2 regions of the Nocardiopsis sp. M1B1 genome follow, and region 1 is predicted to be linked to the other one. Evidence: riboswitches for the same ligand, from Rfam matches in the RefSeq annotation. Region 1 holds a riboswitch; the other holds the start of a gene.

Region 1 (11,874 bases):
AGCCCGAAAGCATCGGGGCCGTCGTCGGCCATGGTGTACTCCCCGGCCCGCAGGGAGGCGACGAGTTCACGCGTCCAGCGGGCCTCGGCCCCGAGCGTGCCCCGCCACAGGCCGAAGAGTTCGCGCACGTGCGCGGGCTCGCCCCAGCCCTCGGAGGGCCGCAGCTCCTCGTCGGTCCTCTCCAGCAGCTCCAGGCGCTGTTCCAGCAGCGCGACGACCTCCGCGCGCGGCAGGGCGGGCATGAGGGTGACCGCGGCGAAGAGCATCGCGGGGTCCCCCCTGTGGGACAGCCCCCGGCGGATGAGGCGGTGGAGTTCGGCCTCGCCCTCCTCGGTGATCGCGTAGGAGACGCGGTCGACCACCTCGTCCCCCTCGGCGACGAACTCGCGCAGCCTGCCCTCCTGGGAGAGCTTGCGCAGGGCGTGGTAGATGGAGCCCCACTTGATGTTGGCCCAGTGCTCGGTGCCCCAGTCCAGGAGCTGACGGCCCACCCGGTACCCGTGGGCCTGCCCCTCCATGCGCACCACACCCAGGACCAACAGCCGCGTCGCCGACATCTCCACCCTCGTTCGACCGGAATCCTCTCCAGCCTACGAGCAGGAACGGGGCGGTTCGGCGGGCCGGGGCCGGGCCACTCGGCATCACAGCTTGCGGAAGTACCGCACGACGGGCAGCGCGGTGTAGCCGGCGCGCTCGTAGGTGGCGCGGGCCGGGGCGTGCCCGTCGTCGCCGCCCGTCTCGACCATGGCCACCGCCGCACCCTGCTCGCGGATCCAGTCGGTGGCGGTCCCGGTCAGCGCCGTCCCCACGCCCCGCCCCTGGTGGTCGGGGTCGACGGCGAGCAGGTGGATTTCCCCCATGTCGTCCTCGGGCAGCATCCTGGCGGTGGCGAAGCCCGCGACCGCTCCGTCGGCCTCGGCGACCCACACGCGCTGGTCCCCGGCGTCGACGCTCCCGGCCACCTCGTCGTACTGGCTGCGCCGCCAGTCCGGGACCAGGGCCGGGTAGACCTCCTCGCCCAGGACCCGGCGCAGCGAGGCGTGCACCGGTTCCCACGCGCGCAGTGCCAGAGCGATGACCGCTTCCCTGTCGGACTCCCGGAACAGCCGGATCTCGATGCCCATACGCCCAGGCTAGGGAGCGGCGGTCACGGGCGCACCGGGTTTTCCGGAGCGCCCTCCCGCGCGGGTCACGGAAGACGGCGAAGGGGCGGCCCGGCGCCCTGTCGCGCCGCGACCGCCCCTCACGGCGGGGCTCAGCAGCCCCCGGCGACCGCCGGGATGATGGAGACCTGGGCGCCGTCGGCGACCTCGGTCTGGAGGCCCTTCTCGAAGCGCACGTCCTCGTCGCCGATGTAGACGTTGACGAAGCGGCGCACCTTGCCGCCGTCGTCCAGGATGCGGGCGCGGATGCCGGGGTAGTTGGCCTCCAGGTCGTCGATGACCTCGGCCAGGGTGGCGCCCTCGGCGGTGACCTCGGAGGCGTCGTTGGTGTAGGTGCGCAGGATGGTGGGCACGCGGACGCTGGCGCTCATGGCGGACTTCCTTCTCGTGGGAGATGACGGGTGGTCGGGGCGGCGGGACACGGGCCGAAGCGGAGCGGAGGCCCCGAAAGGCACTGTTCTAGGCCAGACCGGCGTCGGTGAAGGCGCTCAGCGACGGCTTGATCGTGGCGCTCACCCCGGCGTCGACGGCGTTCAGGGTCTTGAGCCCGTCGCCGGTGTTGAGCACGACCGTCTCGGCCTTCGGGTCGAGCCTGCCCTCGCGGACGAGCTTGCGCAGCACGCCGGTGGTGACGCCGCCCGCGGTCTCGGCGAAGATGCCCTCGGTGCGGGCGAGGAGCTTGATGGAGTCGACGATCTCGTCGTCGCCCACGTGCTCCACCGATCCGCCCGTGCGCTTGGCGATGTCCAGCACGTAGGGCCCGTCGGCCGGGTTGCCGATGGCCAGCGACTTGGCGATGGTGTCGGGCTTGACCGGCTGGATGACGTCGATGCCCTTGTCCCAGGCCTGCGCGACCGGGGAGCAGCCCGTGGCCTGGGCGCCGAAGATCCGGTACGGGCGGTCCTCGACCAGGCCGAGCTTGACCAGTTCCTGGAAGCCCTTGTCGATCTTGGTGAGCTGGGAGCCGGACGCGATCGGGACGACGATCTGCTCGGGCAGGCGCCAGCCGAGCTGTTCGGCGATCTCGTAGGCCAGCGTCTTGGAGCCCTCGCCGTAGTAGGGGCGCAGGTTGACGTTGACGAAGCCCCAGCCCTCGCCCACCGGGTCGCCGATGAGCTCGGAGCAGAAGCGGTTGACGTCGTCGTAGTTGCCGTCGATGGCCACGACCTTGCCGCCGTAGACGGCGGCCATGACGACCTTGGCCTCCTCCAGCCCGGCGGGGATGAACACGCAGGACTCGAACCCGGCGCGCGCGGCGGCGGCGCCGACGGCTCCGGCCAGGTTGCCGGTGGAGGAGCAGGACAGGGTGGTGAACCCGAAGGTGCGGGCGGCCTCGACGGCGATGGCGACCACGCGGTCCTTGAAGGAGTGCGTGGGGTTGCCGGAGTCGTCCTTGACGTGGAGGGAGTCCAGGCCCAGCTCGGCCGCGAGGCGGTCGGCCCGCACCAGCGGGGTCAGGCCGGGGGCCATGTTGGGCAGCTCGGCGACGTTGGCCGGGACGGGCAGGAGGGAGCGGTAGCGCCAGATGCTCTTGGGGCCGCTCTCGATGTCGGCGCGGGTGACGGTCCCGAAGTCGTAGGCGACCTCAAGGGGGCCGAAGCAGAACTCGCAGGCGAACCGGGGGGTGAGTTCGTAGCGCTCGCCGCACTCGCGACAGGAGAGCGCGGTGCCGGGGCCGAAGGAGCGGGCGGCGGTGGGTTCGGTGGCGGCAATCGCCATGGCGAGGCGTCTCCCCTCATCTTTCCTGGCGGACACCTTGTCCCCAGGCCGGAGTTGGCACCTGTCCCAGCCGTCCCGCGGGTTCGCGGGTGTCACATGCTGGAATGGTTGCCGGGGCTTCGCAGGGCCGGTCCCTCCACCCCTCTGGATGAGCAATATGAAGTTTTGCGCTGGTCCTGTCGGATCCGCACCGCAACTGTAACGGAGGTGTCGGCCGGTTTTCCACGCCTGGTGACCCGGGTAACACTAAACGGCTCACATGGTGAGACGGTGCTGGTCCGGACCGGTGGGGCGCGCCCCCGGCGCGGCGGCCGTGTGACGCGCACCCTCGTTGACCCGCGCGGGGTTTGGGGCGGCTGTCGACAGGCGAGACATAAGGTGCGACCCCCTTTCACCACCGCCCCGCCCCGACCGCTTTTCTCCGAGAGGACGACCACGTGGACAAGGCACAGATCCTCATCGCCTCCAACAGAGGACCCGTGTCCTTCTCGACCGCCGACGACGGCTCGCTGGAGCATCGGCGCGGCGGGGGCGGACTGGTGTCGGGAATGATCTCGGTCGCCACCGAGATCGACAGCATCTGGGTGTGCGCCGCCCTGTCCGACGCCGACCGGCGGGCCGCGGCGGAGGCGCCGCAGGCCCGGCTGGACCAGGCCCACGACCTGGACGGCATGCGGGTCCACATGCTGGACATCCCCCGGCAGACCTTCGACGGCGCCTACACCGGGGTGGCCAACTCGACCCTGTGGTTCGTGCAGCACATGCTGTACGACACCCCCAACAAGCCGTCCTTCGGCTCGCACTTCCGGCGGACGTGGGAGGACTACACCGCCTACAACAACGCGTTCGCCGAGGCCCTGGTGGCGGGCGCCGCCGAGGGCGCCCGCGTCGCCGTGCAGGACTACCACCTGGCGCTGGTGCCGCGGATCCTGCGCGCGCGCCGCCCCGACCTGCGCATCGCGCACTTCTCGCACACCCCGTGGGCTCCCCCGGAGTACTTCCGGATGCTGCCCGGGCAGGTCGCGCGCGAGCTGTTGGAGGGCATGCTGGGCGCGGACCGGCTGGGCTTCCTCAGCCCGCGCTGGGCGGAGGCCTTCCTGCGCTGCTGCGAGGAGATCCTGCGCGCGAAGGTCGACTTCGAGCGGCGCACCGTGGAGCACGGCGGCCGGGTGGTCGGGGTGGGCGTGCACGCCCTGGGCGCGGACGAGGAGGGGCTGCGCCAGAGCGCCGCCGACCCGGCCGTGGCCTCGCGCCGGAGCACCCTGCGGGACGCGGTCGGCGACACGCGGCTGATCGTGCGGGTGGACCGCACGGAGCTGTCCAAGAACATCGTGCGGGGCCTGGAGGCCTACCGCGAGCTGCTGACCACCCGCCCGGAGTGGCGGGGGCGGGTGACCCACCTGGCGTTCGCCTACCCGAGCCGGGGCGACGTGCCAGAGTACCGGGAGTACACCGACGCGGTGCTGCGGACCGCCAAGGAGATCAACGAGGAGTTCGCGACCCCGGAGTGGACGCCCCTGATCCTGGAGGTCAACGACGACTACCCGCGTTCGCTGGCCTCGTTCCAGATGGCCGACGTGCTGCTGGTCAACCCGATCCGGGACGGCATGAACCTGGTCGCCAAGGAGGGCCCGGTCCTGTCGGAGCGGGACTCGGTGCTGGTGCTGTCGCACGAGGCGGGGGCGGCCGACGAGCTGGGCGGGCACGCGCTGCTGGTCAACCCCTACGACACCGTGGAGACGGCGGAGGCGCTGCACGAGGCGCTGTCGATGCCCGCCGAGGAGCGGCGCAGGCGCAGGGAGCGACTGGCCGAGGCGGCGGTGGCGCTGCCGCCGCGCCGGTGGTTCCAGGACCAGCTGCGCTCGCTGGGCTGAGTTCGGAGGGCGGGGGCGTGTCCGCCGTCGGGAGACGGTACACGCCCCTCGGCCGCGGCCCGGTCGGCCGGAAACCGGTCAGCCGGCGGTGCCCCTCCCGGCGTCCGCCTCGGCGAGGAGCTGCCGGACGATGTCGTTCTTGGCGTCGGCGTAGTCCTGGATGCGGTCCCAGGTCCGCCCCACCAGCTCGCGCTTGACCGCGGTGTAGCGCTCGCGCGCGTCGGCGTCGGCGATGAGGTGGTCGCGGAAGCGGCGCATGCGCTCGGCCTCCTCGCACCCCCGGCTGAACACGTGCAGGTTGAGGTTGACCTCGGAGCCCTTGAACACCCGGTGCTCGTACCAGTCGGGCTCCCTGATCACCAGGGGGTACCCGGCGGCTTCGAGGTCGGGCAGGTAGGCGGCCTCGTCCGAGGAGTCGGCGACGAGGAGCAGCAGGTCCACGCAGGGTTTGGCGGCGAGGCCGGGCACCGCGGTGGAGCCGACGTGCTCGAAGAGCAGCACGCGGTCGCCGAGGGCGGCGCGGATCCTCCCGTCCTCGCGCCGGAACAGGTAGGGCCACTTGGGGTCGTACTCGGAGAGGCGGACGCGCCCGTTGACGAGGTTGCGGAACTCGGGCGCGATCACGGCCCGCGGCTCGCCCCGTGAGGGCAGAGGAGACGCTTCGAGGGGTGACATTCTCCAAAGCCTTGTCGCCTCGGGTGTCCGCGTCAAGCCCGTCCGGCGTTGCTTACATATGCACGCGCAGACGTGACGTCACAGCCCGTCGGGGGTCCGTGACGTGCGGCGACCACGCACCGTGTCCGGTGTCCGGTGTCCGGTTCCGGCCAGGAGGACCGCACGGCGCGCCCGCCGGGCCCCGGTCGGCGGGCGGAACAGCGCCTAGGGTCTGTTTTTTGAACCGGTCTCAGCTTGTGGGGGGTTGGTTCGGGCGCCCACGGGGTTCTGGAGGTGCCGGAGACGGGTTCCCGTGGGAGAACTGCGCCGTAGGCGTCGTTTGAGGGTGGTGGTGGGCGACGGGTGGGCACGAGCGAACCCGTCGTAGGCGCCGCTGTGCCTGCTACAACCCCATTCCCGTTCTCCGGGCGCCCGGACAAGGAAGACACCGCGCCGCAGGCGTCCGTTGAGGGCGGTAGCCCGTCCCGACGCGCAGCGTCCCCGACGGGCGATGGCGGGCGACGGGTGGGCCGAAGCGGAGCGGAGGTCCAAAGAAAACACTGCCTAGTCGGGGAGCGACACCACCAGCACCAGCGAACCCTCCAGTTCGGGCACTCCCCTCAGGTGTCCGAACCGGCGGTCCCAGGTCCCGTCGGCCAGGTCCCGGGACAGGTGGGCGGTGAACCGCTCGTGCACCGCCTCGTCCACGAAGCTCCACGCCGAGCAGGACAGGCGCGCGCCCACCTCCAGCAGGCCCTCCGGCCGCCCGTAGTAGGCCTCGTTGAACCCGTCGGAGCAGTCCAGTGGCACGGGGACGGGCACGACGCTGGTGGCGCCGCCCAGCCCCGCGGCCAGGTCGGCGATCGCCGGGTAGCGGCGGGCCTCGGTGTCCAGGACCTCGGGCGCGTACTCGTGGAGCCAGAAGTCGCGGACCAGGTCCGGGTCGCAGGTGAGCACGGCCACGGGGCCCGTGGTGACCCGCCGGGCCTCGGCCAGCCCGGCCTCCAGGTCGCGCCACTGGTGGACGCTGAACGTGGTCATGGCGGCGTCGAAGGCCCCGTCGGGGAAGGGGAGGCTCTCGGCGACGGCGTCGACCGCCGCGGGCAGGGCGTCCGGGCGTTTGGCCCGCATGCTGGCGGAGGGTTCCACGGGGGTGACCTCACGGTCCAGGGGCTCGTAGGAACCCGCGCCCGCACCGATGTTGAGGACCGTGCGCGCGTCACCGAGCGCGCGGTGCACGGCGGCCGCGATCCGCGGGTCGGGACGGCGGTGGTCGGTGTAGGTGCGGGCGATGACACCGTAGTCGGCGTCGCCAGCGCTGCCGTCGGCCATGCGCGTCATGTGCTTCTCCGCCCTGTCGTGGGCGCCCCGGGGCGGGGTGCCCGGCGGTGAGGACGCTATCCGCCGGGCGGAGCCGGACGCCAGTGCTTAACGGCCCCGCCCTCGGCGCGGGGGTGTGAGCGGTCCCACACGGGTGGCGCCGTGGACCCGCCGGTTACGGCGCGTCCGGAACCGGAACCGGGGCGCGACAGGGACGTCCGGAACCGGGGCGTCCCGGAGAGGGCGCGGGAACCGGGCCGGGGGCCTCCGGGGCCGAGGCTGCGGAACGCGGGCGCGCGGGAGCAGGGGACGACCCGCCACGGCGGCCTCCGGAAGGGGCGCGCGAAAGCCGGGGAAGCCCCGGAAGGGAAAACCGTCCGTGCCCTCCCCCGAGGGGCGGGCACGGACGGCTCCGGTCGCTCAGTCGCGGCTCAGTTGCCGCGCGTCTTGCGGCGGCGTCCGCCCTTGCGTCGGCGGCTGGCGGGCGCGGCCTCCGCGGCGCGCTCGGCGGCGATCAGCTCGTCCTGCTCGCGGCGCTCGGCCTTCACGCCGTAGGGGTCGGCGTTGGAGCGGCGCACCCACACCACCAGGACGAGCACGCCCAGGACCACGACGGCGCCGACGGTGACGAACCACGCCCACGCGGGCACCAGACCCGACTGCTCGCCCTGTCCGGCCAGGTCCTCGTCGATGAGCGGGATGTCCTGGGCGACGCCGGACGCCTGCTGCTCCGCGCTGGGCAGGTGCAGCGCGGGCAGGCCGTCGGGGCCGGGTTGGGAGCCGTCCACCAGGGCGTCGCGGACCTGGTCGGGCCGCAGCTGCGGGTGCTCCGCGCGCATCAGGGCGGCGGCCCCGGCGACCATCGCCGCGGCGTAGGGGGCCCCGGTCACCTCGGTCTGGCCCGGCTCCGGTCCCGACGTGACCAGGTCGGCGCCGGGGGCGGTCAGCGCGATCATCCCGGCCCCGGGCGCGCCCTCGATGAGGGCTCCGTCCTGGTCGGCCCCCGCGACGCTGAGCACGTTGGGGTCCTCGTCCTCCCCCGCCGGGCCGACGACCAGCGCGCCGTTGTCGGAGGCCTCCTGGGTGGCCTCGGCGAGGTCGGGCCCGGCGGGCTCGGGCAGCAGGATGACCTGGGCGCCCTCCTGGGAGGCGAACCGCACGGCCTCGGCGAGCCGGTCCTGCGTGGGCAGCACGAGCATGGTGGCCTCGGGCGCCACGCCCAGGACGCCGCCGTCGGCGTCCCTGCCGTACCCGTGGGCCGCGACCAGCCCGGCCGCGGCGTTGCCCTGCTCGACGTCGCCGCCGTTCTCACCGAAACGCGTGTCCAGCTGGACGTTGTCGACCAGGTCCGGGTGCCCCTCGTCGACGGAGACGCCCGGAAGCGCGACCGTGGCGCCCTGGCCCTGGTTCTCCTCCCACAGCTGCGGCGCCCCCACGGCCTGGAGTCCCCACTGCTCGGGCCGGTAGTCGGGGATCAGGTCCGCCGCGGCCGGAGCCGAGGTCAGACCGAGGACGGCGGCGGTGGCGGCTGCGAAGACCGCGCTGGCCCCGCCACGGGCGCGGCGTGTGTGTATCCTGTTGCGGCTGTTGCCCCCGAGCACGTCAGGCTCCCTCGAACGATGCGGTCGACGTTCCACGCGGCCCTCCCCGGACCCCGGCAATTCTGTCACGAGCACAGGATTCAGGCGTGGACAAGTGGCCTGAGGGGTAGAGAACGTAACTGTATCCCTGGTGCCAGTCCTGCGGTTTCGGCTCCTCATCCGGCATGTCGAGTCGCTAGCATGAGTCGGGCCGATCCGGACAAACCAATTTCCCGTCCAGGGGGTGTCCCATGCCGAATATCGGTCCGACCGAAGACGGTCAGTCGGCCCTCGCCGAGCGCGAGCAGCGCATCCTCGCCTTCGAACGCCAGTGGTGGAAGTTCGAGGGCTCCAAGGAACAGGCGATCCGTGACGAGTTCGGGTTCTCCGCGACCCGCTACTACCAGCTGCTGAACGGGCTGGTGGAACGGCCGGAGGCCCTCGCCTTCGACCCGATGACCGTCAAGCGGCTGCGCCGGCTTCGCGCCGACCGCCGCCGTCAACGCAACGCACGCCAGCTGGGCATCCAGCTCTGACGTTTCCCGTATCCCTCTTCTTCTTTGGGTCGTTCGTACCCACCCCGCGCCCCGGTGACGACACCCGCGGTCCCGCCGGCGCCCTCCGTCCGGGCCACCCCCGCGACGGAGAGCGGCAGCGCCGTCCCACGAGGCCGACCGAACGCACAACACCGCACGGACATCCGCTGAAACAACCGTCACACACGCGGTGGAGGCCCGTCGGCGCGGGGGCGCGTCGGTAGTCTGGCGGTCCCGCCCGGCCCGCATCCGCGGCCCCACCGGAAAGGCCCTCCATGTCCCTGCCCCAACCCAGCACGGACGCCGGACGCACCGCGCTCGACGCCTTCCTCGCCGCACCCGAGCGGGCGCTGGCCGCCTTCGACTTCGACGGCACGCTCGCGCCCATCGTCGCCGACCCGCGCACGTCCGCCCCCTACCCGGGGATCGTGGACGTGCTCGCCGACCTGGCCGGGCTCCTGGGCTCGGTCGCCGTGGTCACCGGCCGCCCCGCCGAGACGGCGGTGCGGCTGGGCGGCCTGGACCGGGTGCCCGGCATCACCGTGCTGGGCCACTACGGCGCCGAGCGCTGGGAGGGCGGGCGTGTGGCCGCGGCGCCCGCGCCGCCCGGCGTGGCGGTGGTGCGCGAGGAGCTGCCCGGCCTGCTTGACGACCTGGGCGCCCCGGAGGGCACCTGGATCGAGGACAAGGGGCGCTCGCTGGCGGTGCACACCAGGCGCACCGCCGACCCGGACGGCGCGCTCGCCCTGCTCACTCCCTCCCTGAGCGAACTGGCTCGGCGGTCGGACCTCCAGGTGGAGCCGGGCCGGATGGTGGTCGAGCTCCGTCCACAGGGTGTGGACAAGGGCGCGGCGCTCACCGCGCTCGTCGCCGAGACGGGCCCGCGCGCGGTGCTCTACGCCGGTGACGACCTCGGCGACCTGCCCGCGTTCGACGCCGTGGCGGGGCTGCGGTCCCAGGGCGTCGAGGGCCTGAAGGTGTGCTCGTCCTCGGACGAGGTCACCGCCGTGGCCGAGGCCGCCGACCTGGTCGTCCCCGGCCCCGCGGGGCTGGCCGACCTCCTGGGCGGGCTCGCCGAGGCGATCCGCGGCGCCTCGGAGGCCTGACTCCTCCGAGGTGTGGGTGCGCTCCCAACGCCCGCGTCAGCCGTCGCCGCCCGTCTCAGGACGAGGACTCGTGCGCCTGCGGCGTGAGCGCCGACCGCGCGGCCGACCGCAGGTCCACCAGCCCGGTCCGGTCGCGCCCGTAGTGCACGGCGTTGGTGAGCATGCCCACGTACCGGCCGCTCTGCGGGTGCATGAACAGGCTCGTTCCGGTGAAACCGTTGTGGTAGACCACCCCCTCCGGGGTGACCAGCCAGCCCAGGCCGCGCCACAGCCTGGCCCCCGCGTCCACGTGCGGCTGCCAGCTCGCGCGCACGTAGGAGGACGGCACCGGCCCCTGTCCCCCGTCGTGCATCCGCAGGATCTCCCGGGTGAACGCGCCGAGGTCGATGGCGGTGCTGAACACCCCGGCGTGCCCCGCCACACCGCCCATCAGCGCGGCCGCCTCGTCGTGCACCACCCCCCAGGTGGGGGCGGCTCCGGGGATGCGGCGCTCGGTGGGCGCCACGCCGGGCGAACGCGTCAGGGGGCCGAAGGTGGTGGAGCGCATGCCCATCTGCTCCCACAGGTCGCGGGCCAGGCGGTCCAGGCCCGTGCCGTAGAGGCGTTCCAGGAGCATGCCGAGCAGGATGAACCCGCGGTCGACGTAGGCGTAGCCGGGTTCCTCCAGCGGGTCGGCGAGGATCGCCTCCGCGAGGTCCTGGTCGGTGCCCACGTATCTCTCCAGCCAGGTCACCGGGTTGAGGCGACCGGTGTGGGTGAGGATCTGCCGCGTGGTGACCTCCGCGCCGGGCAGGTGGTCCACGTCCAGGTACTCCGACATCGGGGCGTCCAGGTCCATGATCCCCTCGGCGACCGCCTGGCCGACCAGCGGCCAGGTCGCCATGACCTTCGTCAGGCTCGCGACGTCGTAGGCCACGTCCGGGGCGGTGTCGTGCTCGCCGTCGATGCGGCCGACGGCGACGAACTCCCACATCCCGCCGGTGCCGATCACGGCGGCTCCGCCGGGCAGCCACCCGGCGTCCACCATCACCTTCAGAACGCCCCGAATCCGCGCCCCTGTCTCCGTGAGCCAGTCACCATCACGCACAACACGCCTCCCCCCGGGTGGTCTCGTCTTCCGGCGATACCCCGTTATCAGGTTGTTGTCACACGGGTTCGGGAGGTGCACAGGACGAAACCCCCGCAGGTCGCAGCCGTAATGAGGGCCGCGGCGCGCGGCGGAGTAGTCTGGCGCCGGAGAAGCCCCGAGGAGGACGATGAGCAGCCAGACCCCCGTGCCCGCAGGTTTCCGCGGCGTGGCCGGAAACATCGGGATCAAGGACCCCAACGACGACTTCTTCGCGGTGGTGTCGGAGGTCCCCGCCCGCGTGTCCGCCGTGTTCACCCGGTCGCGGTTCGCCGGACCCAGCGTGCTGCTGAGCCGCCGCTCGGCGGCCGACGGCAGCGCGCGGGGGGTCGCGGTGATCGCCCGCAACGCCAACGTGGCCACGGGCAGGGTCGGTGACAGCCACGCCCACGAACTCCAGGAGCGCGTGGCGCGGGCGGCGGGGGTGCCGCCCGAGGAGGTTCTGGTCGCCTCCACCGGGGTGATCGGCCGCCCGTACCCGATCGAGAAGGTCCGCGCCTACCTGGACGCGCTGCCCGCGGAGTTCCCCCCGGCCGACCTGGACCGCTCGGCCGCGGCGATGATGACCACCGACACCCGGCCCAAGACCGCCTCGGCGACGGTGGGCGGGGCGACGCTGACGGGCATCGCCAAGGGCGTGGGCATGATCGAGCCGAACATGGCGACCATGCTGGCCTGGTTCTTCACCGACGCCGAGCTGGAGCAGCCGGTGCTGGACGAGGTGTTCCGCCGGGTGGTGGACCGCACGTTCAACGCGCTGAGCATCGACACCGACACCTCCACCAGCGACTCGGCG
Region 2 (11,874 bases), 2.8 Mb from region 1:
ACCACAAGTCCACAGGGAGACCGGCCGGAGGGCGCCGCGAACGGAGCGGCGCCCTCCGACGTCTCCGGAGCGGGGGCCACGCGGCAGCCGTCCCCCTCCACCACGCCCTCCACGGTGCGAGTACGCAGAAGGCTCGCCCGACTCGGCGCCCAGCGGGGAGTGACGATGAACCCGGTGCTCGAACCACTGATCAAGACAGTGCGGGCCACCCATCCCAAGGTGGACGTGCGGCTGGTCGAGCGCGCCTACGAGGTCGCGGCCCACCACCACCGCGACCAGAAGCGCAAGAGCGGCGACCCCTACATCACCCATCCCCTCGCCGTCGCCACGATCCTCGCCGAGCTGGGTATGCAGGAGGCCACCCTGGCCGCCGCCCTCCTGCACGACACCGTCGAGGACACCGACTACTCCCTGGGCGAGCTGCGCTCGGACTTCGGCGACGAGATCGCCGAGCTGGTCGACGGGGTCACCAAGCTCGACAAGGTCAAGTACGGCGAGGCCACCCAGGCCGAGACCGTGCGCAAGATGGTCATGGCCATGGCCCGCGACATCCGCGTGCTGGTCATCAAGCTGTGCGACCGGCTGCACAACATGCGCACCCTGCGCTACCTGCCCTCCCGCGCCAAACGGGAGAAGAAGGCCCGCGAGACCCTGGAGATCTTCGCCCCCCTCGCCCACCGGCTGGGCATGAACACCATCAAGTGGGAGCTGGAGGACCTGGCCTTCGCCACCCTCTACCCCAAGCGCTTCGACGAGATCGCCCGCCTGGTGTCCGAGCGCGCCCCGCGCCGCGACGTCTACCTCCAGGAGGTCATCGAGGCGGTCTCGGCCGACCTGCGCGAGTCCAAGCTCAAGGCCACCGTGCGCGGGCGGCCCAAGCACTACTACTCGATCTACCAGAAGATGATCGCCCGCAACTGCGGCTTCGACGAGATCTACGACCTCATCGCCGTGCGGGTCCTGGTGGACAGCGTCCGCGACTGCTACGCGGCCCTGGGGACCATCCACGCGCGGTGGAACCCGGTGCCCGGCCGGTTCAAGGACTACATCGCGATGCCCAAGTTCAACATGTACCAGTCGCTGCACACGACGGTCATAGGGCCCTCGGGCAACCCGGTCGAGCTCCAGATCCGTACGCGCGCGATGCACCGGCGCGCCGAGTACGGTATCGCCGCGCACTGGAAGTACAAGGAGGACCGGGGCAGCGGGGGCGAGAGCAAGCCCCGGGGCAGCTCCGACATGCAGTGGCTGCGCCAGCTCATCGACTGGCAGCAGGAGACCAAGGACCCGGGCGAGTTCCTGGAGTCGCTGCGCTTCGACCTGTCGGTGCAGGAGGTGTTCGTCTTCACCCCGGGCGGCGACGTCATCTCGCTGCCCCAGGGCGCCACCGCCGTGGACTTCGCCTACGCCGTGCACACCGAGGTCGGCCACCGCACCGTGGGCGCCCGCATCAACGGCCGCCTCGTGCCGTTGGAGAACGAGCTGCACAACGGCGAGACGGTGGAGATCCTCACCTCCAAGACGCCCGACGCCGGGCCCAGTCGGGACTGGCTGAACTTCGTCAAGAGCGCCCGGGCCCGCAACAAGATCCGGCACTGGTTCACCAAGGAGCGCCGCGAGGCCGCCATCGAGCAGGGCAAGGACGAGATCGCCAAGGTCATGCGCAAGCAGGAGCTTCCGGTCAAGCGCCTGTTCAGCGGTGAGGCGATCATCGGCCTGGCCAGCGACCTGCGCTACCCGGACGTGGACTCGCTGTACGCGGCCGTGGGGGAGCGCCAGGTCAGCGCCCAGCACGTGGTCGGCAAGCTCGTCGACTCCATGGGCGGCCTGGAGAGCCACACCGAGGACATCGCCGAGTCGGCGCTGCCCACCAAGGCGGCCACCCGCCAGCGCCAGCACGGCAACCCGGGCGTGGTCGTGGAGGGTGACGCCGACGTGTGGGCGCGCCTGTCCAAGTGCTGTACCCCCGTGCCGGGCGACGAGATCGTCGGCTTCGTGACCCGGGGCAACGGGGTGTCGGTGCACCGCCGGGACTGCGTGAACACCGCGACGCTGGACACCGACCGCATGGTCAAGGTGGAGTGGTCGCCCACCGAGGACTCGATGTTCCTGGTGGCGCTGCACGTGGAGGCCCTGGACCGGTCCCGGCTGCTGTCGGACATCACGCGGGTGCTGAGCGACCAGCACGTCAACATCCTGTCCGCGACCGTCCAGACCAGCCGCGACCGCGTGGCGCAGAGCCGCTTCACCTTCGAGATGGCCGACCCCGCCCACCTGGGCAGCGTGCTGCGCGCGGTGCGGGGCGTGGACGGCGTCTACGACGTCTTCCGCGTCCGCAACTGACCCGGCCGGACGGCGGGGGAGGGGCCGCGGGCACGGGGAACGCCGCGGTCCCGTGTCCGGGGCCGCGCGGGCAGGACCGGACACGGCCGGGCCCCGGACGCCCGCGTGGGGAGCCCGGAGCCCGTGCGCGCCGTCAGATGCGGATCGTGGTCGAGCGCACGATCTCGAACACCGGGTGGCGTTCGGCCTCGGCCGCGAACGCCTCCTCGGGGGCGTCCGGCGGCGTCTCGAAGTACAGGCCCACCATGGCGGCGCGCGGGTGGTCCAGGTACTCCTTGAGCAGCGGGGCGGCCTCCGCGGCCCCCAGTTCGCGCACGCTGATCAGCTCGATCCAGCCGCCCTGGCGCAGCGTCGCGAAGCCGTCCTGACGCAGGTTGCGGACCCAGTCCACCTCCCCGTAGGGGGAGACCAGGAACCGTCCGCGGTCGCTGTCCAGCACACTGAGCGGGATGGTGCGCAGGAAGCCCGACTTGCGCCCACGCGTGGTGAGCAGGTGCAACTCGGGCAGGCACACCCCGTACTTGACGAAGCCGCTGACGACGGCGTTGGCGGTCCGCCGCAGCCCCGTCATCTCGAACCGCTTCGTCGGCTCGTTCCCCATCTCGGCAACTCCCTCGCTCGGCTGCTCCCCATTCTGGTGGCTGTGCGCGCCCGGCGGCACCGGGGGGAGGCGCGCGCCCCGCGGCGGACCACCGCCGACCGGCCCTGACCCGGACCGGAGAGCGGGCCCCGGGGGCGGGATTCAGCGGAAGGCCGAGATCCCCGTCACCGACTGGCCGATGCTGAGCGCGTGGATCTCCTCGGTGCCCTCGTAGGTGGCGACCGTCTCCAGGTTCAGCATGTGCCGCATCACCGGGTACTCCAGGGTGATGCCGTTGGCGCCGTGCACCGAACGCGCCGCCGCGGCCACCCGCTGGGCGGCGGCCACGCACGAGAGCTTGCCGAAGCTCACGTGGTTGTGGTGGCACCGGCCCTCGTCCTTCAGGCGCCCGATCCGCAGCGCGGTCATGGCCGCCTGGTTGACGTCCACCACCATGTCGGCGAGCTTGCGCTGGGTCAGCTGGAACCCGGCGATCGGCCGGCCGAACTGCTCGCGGCTCAGCGCGTACTCCAGGGCCGCCTCGTAGCAGGCGCGCGCGGCACCGGCCGCGCCCCACACGATGCCGTAGCGGGCCTCGTTCAGGCACGACAGCGGCGAGCCCAGGCCGCGCGATTCCGGCAGCACCGCGTCGGCGGGCAGGCGCACGCCCTCCAGCACCAGTTCGGAGGTGATGGACGCGCGCAGCGACAGCTTGCGGTGGATGACGTTGGCCGAGAACCCGGGCGTGTCGGCGGGCACCACGAACCCGAGCACGCCCTCCTCGGTGGCGGCCCACACCACGGCCACGTCGGCGACCGACCCGTTGGTGATCCACATCTTGGTGCCGTCGAGCACCCAGTCCGACCCGTCCCTGCGGGCGCGGGTGCGCATCGAGCCCGGGTCGGAACCGGAGTCGGGCTCGGTCAGTCCGAAGCAGCCGATCGCCTCACCGGCGGCCATGCGCGGCAGCCACTCCTGCTTCTGCTCCTCGGAGCCGAACTTGTGGACGGCCGCCATCGCCAGCGAGCCCTGCACCGACACGAAGCTGCGCAGGCCCGAGTCCACGGCCTCCAGTTCGCGGCAGGCCAGACCGTAGGCGACCGCGCTGGAGCCGCCGCAGCCGTACCCCTCCAGGTGCATGCCCAGCACCCCGAGGGAGCCGAAGGCCCTGGCCAGCCCGCGCGGGTCGGGCAGGGTGCCCGCCTCGAACCACTCGGCCACGTTCGGCGCCAGCTCGCGCGAGGCGAAGTCGCGCACGGCGTCGCGGACGTCGCGCTCGGTGTCGGACAGATCGGCGTCCACGGCCAGGAAGTCGTGCGGGTCCGGGGCGGCGGGCTTGCGGGAGTCGCTCATGGTGGGGTGTCCCTTCGTGGTGCTGACGGCCGGTGCGGCCGTGCGGGAGGTGGACGGTGTCCTCGGATCCGGGTGCGGGACCCGGAGGAGGGACGGGCGGTGGTCCGCGGACCGGGTGCGGGGCCCTGAACGGCCCCGGGGCGCGGCCGGGTGGATCCGGTGCGGTCCGCTGGGACCTCAGGACAGGTCGGGCTGCTGGACGGCGCCGCGCGCGACCATCGCGTCCACGTCGGCCCCGTCCACGCCGAGTTCGGCCAGGATCTGCCGGGAGTGCTGCCCCAGCAGCGGCGGCGCGCCGAGCGGGGGCGGGGTGCCCTCCAGCCGGAACCCCGCGCGGACCTGTTCGATCAACCCGGCGGTGGGGTGCTTGACGGTGCGCAGGACGTCGTCGCCGCTGGCGTCGGCGGTGCGCAGCGCGTCGAGCACTCCGCGCACCCGTCCCACCGGCACCCCGGCCCCCACCAGCAGCTCCATCCAGTGGTCGGCGGGTCGGGAGCGCAGGGTCGCCGACAGTTCGCCGACCAGTTCCTCCCGGTGCGCCACCCGGCCGGGGTTGGTGGCGTAGCGCGGGTCCGCGCCCAGGTCGGGGCGGTCCAGGGCCGCGCACAGCCGCTGGTACAGGGCGTCGTTCCCGGCGGCGACGACGATCTCGGCGTCCGCGGTCGGAAAGGTCTGGTAGGGCACGATCGTGGTGTGCGCGTTGCCGACCCGGGCGGGTTCGGCCCCCGTCACCAGCGCCTGCTGGGTGAGGTTGACCAGGCCGGAGAGGGTGGAGTTGATCAGCGACACGCTGATGTTCTCGCCGCGCCCGGTGACGCGGGCCCGCATGAGCGCGCCCAGGATTCCCACGGCGGCGTTGAGCCCGGTGAGCACGTCGGTCAGGGCCACGCCCACCTTGCTCGCCGGTCCCTCCGCGGGCCCCGTGGTGGCCATGAGCCCGCTCTCGGCCTGCACCACGATGTCGAAGCCGGGGCGCGTCGCGGGCTCGTGCCCGGGCCCGAACCCGCTCACCGAGCAGTACACGACGGCCGGGTTGCGGGCGCTGACGGCCTCGTAGCCGAGCCCGAGCCGGTCGATGACCCCGGGCCGGAAGTTCTGGACGACCACGTCGGAGGCCGCGCACAGCTCCCGGACCGCGGCCAGTCCCTCAGGGTCTTTCAGGTCCACGGCGAGGCTGCGCTTGTTGCGGTTCACCGACAGGAAGTAGGCGGCCTCGCCGTGCCCCTCCGGTCCGGCCTCCCCGGCCCAGGGTGGGCCCCAGGAACGGGTGTCGTCGCCGCGCCCGGGCTGTTCCACCTTGACCACCTCGGCGCCCATGTCGGCGAGCAGCATGGTGGCGTAGGGGCCGGCCAGCACGCGTGACAGGTCGGCGACGCGCACGCCCGCCAGCGGCAGCGGCGCGGCCCCGGTCGCGCTCTCGGTTCCGATCTGGGGTTCGGCCCCGCTTCCGGCCTCGGCGCCGGTTCCGGCCCGGGCTCCGGCGGGGGTCCCGTCCGCGCGCAGGTCGTCGGTCACGGCCGCGCCTCCTCCCCGGACTCGGGGTCCGCGGGCAACTGGTCGCCCTCCCGGAGCTGGACGTAGGTCTCCAGGCAGCGGCGCAGGGCGGTGGTCAGCGCGGCGCCGGACTGGCCCGCGTACCGGGTCTGCACCCGTCGCACCAGTTCGGCGACGTCCCCGGTCACCGACTCCCCCTCGACCAGGGCGCGGAAGAAGTCCCTGGCCAGCTCGGTGAGCAGGGTGGTGTCCGCGGCGACGACGCGCCCGTCGGCGGTGTCCACGGCCAGCACGACGCCGAGCCGCTGGTACTGGGAGTGGCTCGCCACCGAGTCGGGCAGGCGGGCGTAGCCGGACACCAGGACGACCCTGGGATTGCGCAGAACCTGCTGGATACGGTCGTCGCCGTACAAGGTGCACACCTCTCGCTCACGGGCACGCGAAAACTCCGACGCTCTGGAGTCTCGCGCCTGGAGGGCGGCCGGGAGAAACCGGACACCCGCGGCGTGAGGGCAGGCAGGCACAAGTATGTCCCCACCGCGCGCGCCGCTGTCAAGCGGCTCGGTGGTCCGGGCCACATCCCCTCCCCCTGCCGCGGGTCGGAAGGCTGTGTTAGTGTGCCTCGCAGGTCACGAGTACCAGCGTCAAGCCCCGGCTAGCTGGTCGGCAACCCTCCTACCGCGGTGGGGTGCCCCGGGTGAGGACCAGGTCCCGACACGACCGTGTCGGACAAGCGCGGACCCCTGAGGCGTTACCGGAGTGACATCTCCGCGGGTCCCACGACCCACAGGAGAGGTGCTTCCATGACCACTGCCGTTCCCGTCCACGCCGCCCGTTCCGCTGAGCCCCCGGCCGACGCCGCCGCGTGCACCGTCGTCACCTCCGACGAGGGCGTCCCCCTGGTCACCGGCGGACGCGTCGAGTACGCCAACTTCGACTACGCGGCCAGCGCCCCGTGCCTGACCCCGGTGGCCGAGGCCCTGTCCGCCGCGCTGCCCTACTACGCCAGCGTGCACCGCGGCGCGGGCCACCACTCCCAGGTCAGCACCGACGCCTACGAGCGCGCCCGCCGCAGCGTCGCCCGCTTCGTGGGCGCGCGCTCCCGGCCCGCCGACGCCGTGGTGTTCGTGCGCGGCACCACAGACGCCCTCAACCTGCTGGCCCGCTCGGTGCCCGAGGGCTGCACGGTGGTCGTGTTCGAGTCCGAGCACCACGCCAGCCTGCTGCCCTGGGAGCACCCCGCCGCCCGCGCCGGGCGGGTGGTGCGCCTGCCGCTGCCCGCCTCCCCCGAGGAGGCGGTGGAGGCCGCGGCCGCCGCGCTGCGCGGGGCCCCCGAGGGCCCGCGCCTGCTGTGCGTGACCGCCGCCTCCAACGTCACCGGCGAGATCTGGCCGGTGGAGGAACTGGTGGAGGCGGCCCACGCCGAGGGCGCCCGCGTGGTCGTGGACGCCGCCCAGTACGTGCCGCACCTGCCCTTCAGCCTGGAGGGGACCGGCGCCGACTACGTCGCCCTGTCCGCCCACAAGCTCTACGCCCCCTTCGGCTCCGGGGTGCTGGCCGGCCGCGCCGACTGGCTGCGCGAGGCCGCGCCCTACCTGTCCGGCGGCGGGGCCACGCGGCTGGTCGGTGAGCACGACGTGGTGTGGAACGACCTGCCCGCGCGGCACGAGGCGGGCAGCCCCAACGTGCTGGGCGCCGTGGCGTTGGCCGCCGCCTGCGACGCCCTCGCCCCCGCCACCCAGGAACTCCTGCACGTGCGCGAGTCGGCGCTGCTGGAGCGGCTGCGCGCGGGGCTGACGGCGGTCGACGGCGTCACCGAGCTGACCCTGTGGGGCGGGGACCACCCGCGGGTGGGCATCGTGTCGTTCACCGTGGACGGCCTGCCCGCCGACCTGCTGGCCGCGGCCCTGTCCGCCGAGTACGGGATCGGGGTGCGCGACGGCCTGTTCTGCGCCCACCCGCTCACCCGGCGCCTGCTGCCCCGGGGGCACGCTCAGGCGGCGCGGGCGAGCCTGGGGGTGGGCACCACGCGGGAGCACGTGGACCGCCTCGTCGGCGCGGTCGCCGAGCTCGTGGCCCGCGGACCGCGCTGGGAGTACGCCGACTGCGACGGCCGCCTCGCCCCGGTGCCCGACCCCGCGCGGGTGCTCTGACGGCGGCCCCGGGAACGGGTGCGATGGCTGCCCGGAAGGGTTCGGTCGGGCGCCACTACAGCTGGCTGTAGCAGCGGTCGGCGGGTGAGCGGGATGTTTCGGCGGGCCGCGCCTCCGTAGCGTCGGAGACGACACGGCGGGCGGTACACCGGCCGTGTCCAGTCACCCACCGAACCCCGGGAGCAGCCGTGTCCGACGACCCCTACCGCATCGACGCTCCGATCGCCGGAGCCCCGTCGCCCTCCGTTCCGCAGTCGTCCCCCGCGCCCTCCCGACCTCGGCGCACACCCGCCCGCCGGGCCCTGCTGGCCCTGCTCGGGGTCGTCCTCGCCGGGACCGCCACGGCCAACGGCGCGCTGTCCCTGCTCGGCCACGAGCTGATCGGGTCGGCCTTCGGACTCGCGGCGCTGGTCTCGCTCGTCGCGCTGGTCGTCCTGGTCCGCAGGGGCGACCGGTGAGGGGCGCGGAGGAGACAGCCACCGCACCGGCCCCCACCGCACCGGGTTCCGCCGGTCCGGACGCCGACGGCGAGGCCGTCCGGCTCACCGACGTCCACCGCGTGTACTCCGACGGCGAGGGCGTCGTCTCCGCCCTGGCCGGGGTGTCGCTGGGGGTGCCCCGCGGCTCCTTCCTCGCCGTCATGGGGCCGTCCGGATCGGGCAAGAGCACGCTGCTCAACTGCGCGTCCGGCATGGACCGCCCCACCTCGGGCTCGGTGGTGGTGGGCGGCACCGACGTCGGCTCCCTGCGCGAGCCCCGGCGCACCGAGTTCCGCCGCGAGCGGATCGGCTTCGTGTTCCAGTCCTACAACCTGGTGCCCACGCTCACCGCGGAGGAGAACATCACCCTGCCGCTGCGCCTGGCCGGACGGACCCCCGACCAGGGCTGGCTGCGTACGCTCGTCGACCGGACGGGTGTGGGGCGGCGGCTGCGCCACCGGCCCACGGAGCTCTCCGGCGGCCAGCAGCAGCGGATCGCGATCGTGCGCGCCCTGGCCTCCCGGCCCGACATCGTCTTCGCGGACGAGCCCACCGGAGCGCTCGACGGTGCGACCGCCGACAGCGTCCTGAGCCTGCTGCGGGAGGTCGTGGACGAACTCGGCCAGACCGTCGTCATGGTGACCCACGACCCCAAGGCCGCCGCCAGGGCGCACGCCACCGCGGTCATGGCCGACGGCCGCCTCGCCGACGTCCTGCGCGCCCCCTCCGCGGCGGACCTGGCCGGACGCCTGGCCTCCCTGGAGACGGCCGGGGCGGAGGCCGACCGATGACGGCGACCCCCGGACCGGGCCTGGCTTCCGGCTCGGCCTCTGGCTCCGGTCCCGCCTGCGACCAGGGCCTCGTGGGCGGACGCGGCCCCCTCGCGCTGAAGCTGGCGCGCGGCCGTGCCGGAGTGCTGGCCGCCGTCGCCGTCGCGGTCCTGGGCGGATCGGCGTTCGTCACCGTCGGCGGCGTGCTGGCCGACACCGGGCTGCGCTCGTCGGTCCCCGCCGAACGCCTCCGGGGCGCGGACGCCGTGGTCACCGCACCCCAGACGGTCGAGCAGGCCGAGGACCTGGACCTACCCCTGCCCGAGCGGGCCGGACTGCCCGAGGACCTCACCGCCCGGCTGGCCGCCCTGCCCGAGGTCGGCGCCGCCGTCGGAGACGTCGGGTTCCCGGCCGCCGTGCACACCGGGGAAGGGGTCGCCACGGGAGCCGATCCCCGCAGCACCGGCCACGGGTGGTCCTCCGCCGCGCTGCTGGAGGACGCCCCCTCGGAGGGGGAGGCGCCGCGGGGGCCCGGGGAGGTGGTCCTGGACGCCGCCACGGCCTCGGCCGCCGGCGCCGGGGTCGGCGACCGGGTGCGGGTCACCGCGGCGGGGCGCACCGGCGACCACCGGCTCTCCGGGGTGCTGGACACCGGCGCCACCGTGGTCCTGTTCGACGACGAAACCGCCGCCGACCTGGCCGGACGCACCGAGGGCCCGCGCGAGGGCACCGTGGACCTGGTGGGCCTGCGCGCCGCGCCCGGTGTGTCGCCGGAGCGGTTCACCGGGGCGGTGGAGGAGGCCCTGACGGGCGAGGACGCGCTCGTGCTGACCGGGGACCGGATCGGCGACGCCGAGTCCCCGGCCGCCGGAGCCGCACGCGGTGTCCTGGTCGCGGTGGCCGGTTCACTCAGCGGAGTCCTGGTGATGACCATCGGCCTGACCGTCGCCGGAGCGCTGTCGGTCTCCGTGGCCGCCCAGCGCCGCGACCTGGCGCTCCTGCGGGCCGTGGGCGCCACGCCCCGGCAGGTCCGCCGCCTGGTCGCCGCCCCCAACCTCCTCGTCACCCTGGCGGCCCTGCCCTTCGGTGTGGCCGGCGGCTACCCGCTGGCCGGGGTCGCGCTGGACTGGTTCGCCTCCCTGGGCCTCGTGCCGCCGGGTCTGCCGCCGGTGTTCGGACCGCTGCCCGCCCTGGCCACGGCGGTGCTGATGGTGCTCGCCGTGTGGCTGGCCTCGCTGGCCGCGGTCGGCCGGACCGCGTCCGCGCCGCCCACCGACGCGCTCGCCGAGTCCGTGGCCGAGCCCCGCGTTCCCGGCCGGGCGCGGACCTGGACGGGGGCGGCGCTGCTCCTGGCCTCGGTGGGGGCGTCGGTCCCGGCGCTGGTGCTGGGCGACGAGACGGCGGCGGTCGCCCCGGCCTCGGCCGGCCTGCTCGCGGTGGTCGGGCTGGCCCTGGTCGGCCCCGCCCTGCTGCGGGCGGTGAGCGGGGCGCTCGGCCGCCGTCTGCCCGCGCGCTCCTCCGCCCTGACCTGGCTGGCGGTGCGCAACCTGCACGGCCACTCCCACCGGGTGGCGGGTGCGGTCAGCGCGCTGGCGATGCTGGTGGCCTTCGCCCTCAGCCAGGGCTACGTCAACACCACCCTGCTGGCCGCGCAGACGGAGCAGCGCGAGGACGGGGAGCTGGCCGCGAGCACGCTGACGGCGCCCGCGCTCGGCGGGCTTCCGCTGGGGCTGGCCGAGGCCGTCCGGGAGGACCCGTCCGTCGCAGCGGCCGTCACCGCCACGCCGACCGCCCTCGTGTGGACCACCGGGCTGCCGTTCGAGGAGGGGGTGGCGCACCAGGAGACGCCCGCGCTGGTCCTGGGGCCGGGCGCTCCGGAGGTCGTCGACGCGGGCGTCACCGAGGGCGACCTGGGCGCGCTGACCGGCGACACCGTCGCGCTGGGCGCGCGGACCGCGCGCTCCCTCGGAGCGGAGCCGGGGCAGAGGGTGACGTTCCGCATGGGGGACGGGGCCGAGGTCAGCGCCGAGGTGGTCGCGCTGTACGAGCGCGAACTCGGTTTCGGTCCGGTCCTGGTCTCGCGGGACCTGGCCCGGGGACACCTGACCGGGGACCTGCCCGCCGAGTTGCGGGTGCTCGCCGAACCCGGGCGGGAGTCCGAGGTGCGCGAGGTCCTCGACGGCCTGGCCTCGGCCCATCCGGGGGTGGTGGTCGCCGACACCGCCCCGGACGCGGCCGGGAGCGGGCTCGCGGCGAACACGGTGCTCAACCTCGTGGTGCTGCTCTGTCTGGCGGGGTACGTGCTGCTCTCGGTGGCCAACCGCCTGTCCGCCCAGACCCTGCGCCGCCGCGCGGAGACGGACGCGCTGCACGCCGTGGGCATGACCCCCGCGCAGGTCCGGTCGCTCCTGCGCAGGGAGGCCGCCCTGGTCGCGGTCGGCGCGGTCGTCGCCGGTGTCCTGGCCTCGGCGGTCCCGCTCGCCTTCGCGGGGATGGGGCTCCTGGGCCGCCCGTGGCCCGGCGGCCCGCTCTGGCTGCTGCCCGCGACCGTGCTGGTGGTCGCGGTGGTGTCCTGGCTGTGCGCGGAGTTGCCCGCGCGGAGGCTGACCGCTGACCGGTGACGCGCCGGGGCCGGGGCCTGACGGGCTTCCCCCGTGAGCGGTCCTCCGCGCTGAGTGGCGTTCCCGCGGGACCCGCCTCCG

What was found. A riboswitch is a leader RNA that binds a small molecule or an ion and turns the genes downstream of it on or off. The one in region 1 is predicted to bind S-adenosylmethionine.
Region 2: linked by a shared signal. The riboswitch ahead of ACSTA4_RS08440 (aminotransferase class V-fold PLP-dependent enzyme) and the one ahead of thrC (threonine synthase) in region 1 are both predicted to bind S-adenosylmethionine.

The regions. Positions count from the first base shown of each region.
Region 1 covers NZ_CP196194.1:6,037,391-6,049,264, forward strand. Annotated here, with positions in the region: gene ACSTA4_RS26155 (PadR family transcriptional regulator) at 1-557, opposite strand, end outside; gene ACSTA4_RS26160 (GNAT family N-acetyltransferase) at 642-1,124, opposite strand; gene ACSTA4_RS26165 (ubiquitin-like small modifier protein 1) at 1,256-1,534, opposite strand; gene thrC (threonine synthase) at 1,623-2,882, opposite strand; SAM riboswitch class I at 2,896-3,037, opposite strand; gene ACSTA4_RS26175 (alpha,alpha-trehalose-phosphate synthase (UDP-forming)) at 3,320-4,756, shown strand; gene ACSTA4_RS26180 (GrpB family protein) at 4,835-5,431, opposite strand; gene ACSTA4_RS26185 (class I SAM-dependent methyltransferase) at 5,975-6,751, opposite strand; gene ACSTA4_RS26190 (S8 family serine peptidase) at 7,162-8,331, opposite strand; gene ACSTA4_RS26195 (DUF3263 domain-containing protein) at 8,562-8,846, shown strand; gene otsB (trehalose-phosphatase) at 9,122-9,952, shown strand; gene ACSTA4_RS26205 (serine hydrolase domain-containing protein) at 10,008-11,039, opposite strand; gene argJ (bifunctional glutamate N-acetyltransferase/amino-acid acetyltransferase ArgJ) at 11,209-11,874, shown strand, end outside.
Region 2 covers NZ_CP196194.1:1,945,664-1,957,537, forward strand. Annotated here, with positions in the region: gene ACSTA4_RS08415 (RelA/SpoT family protein) at 166-2,343, shown strand; gene ACSTA4_RS08420 (nitroreductase/quinone reductase family protein) at 2,477-2,944, opposite strand; gene ACSTA4_RS08425 (acyl-CoA dehydrogenase family protein) at 3,086-4,276, opposite strand; gene ACSTA4_RS08430 (CaiB/BaiF CoA transferase family protein) at 4,454-5,791, opposite strand; gene ACSTA4_RS08435 (DUF3870 domain-containing protein) at 5,788-6,183, opposite strand; SAM riboswitch class IV at 6,398-6,512, shown strand; gene ACSTA4_RS08440 (aminotransferase class V-fold PLP-dependent enzyme) at 6,574-7,923, shown strand; gene ACSTA4_RS08445 (hypothetical protein) at 8,112-8,381, shown strand; gene ACSTA4_RS08450 (ABC transporter ATP-binding protein) at 8,378-9,193, shown strand; gene ACSTA4_RS08455 (FtsX-like permease family protein) at 9,190-11,793, shown strand.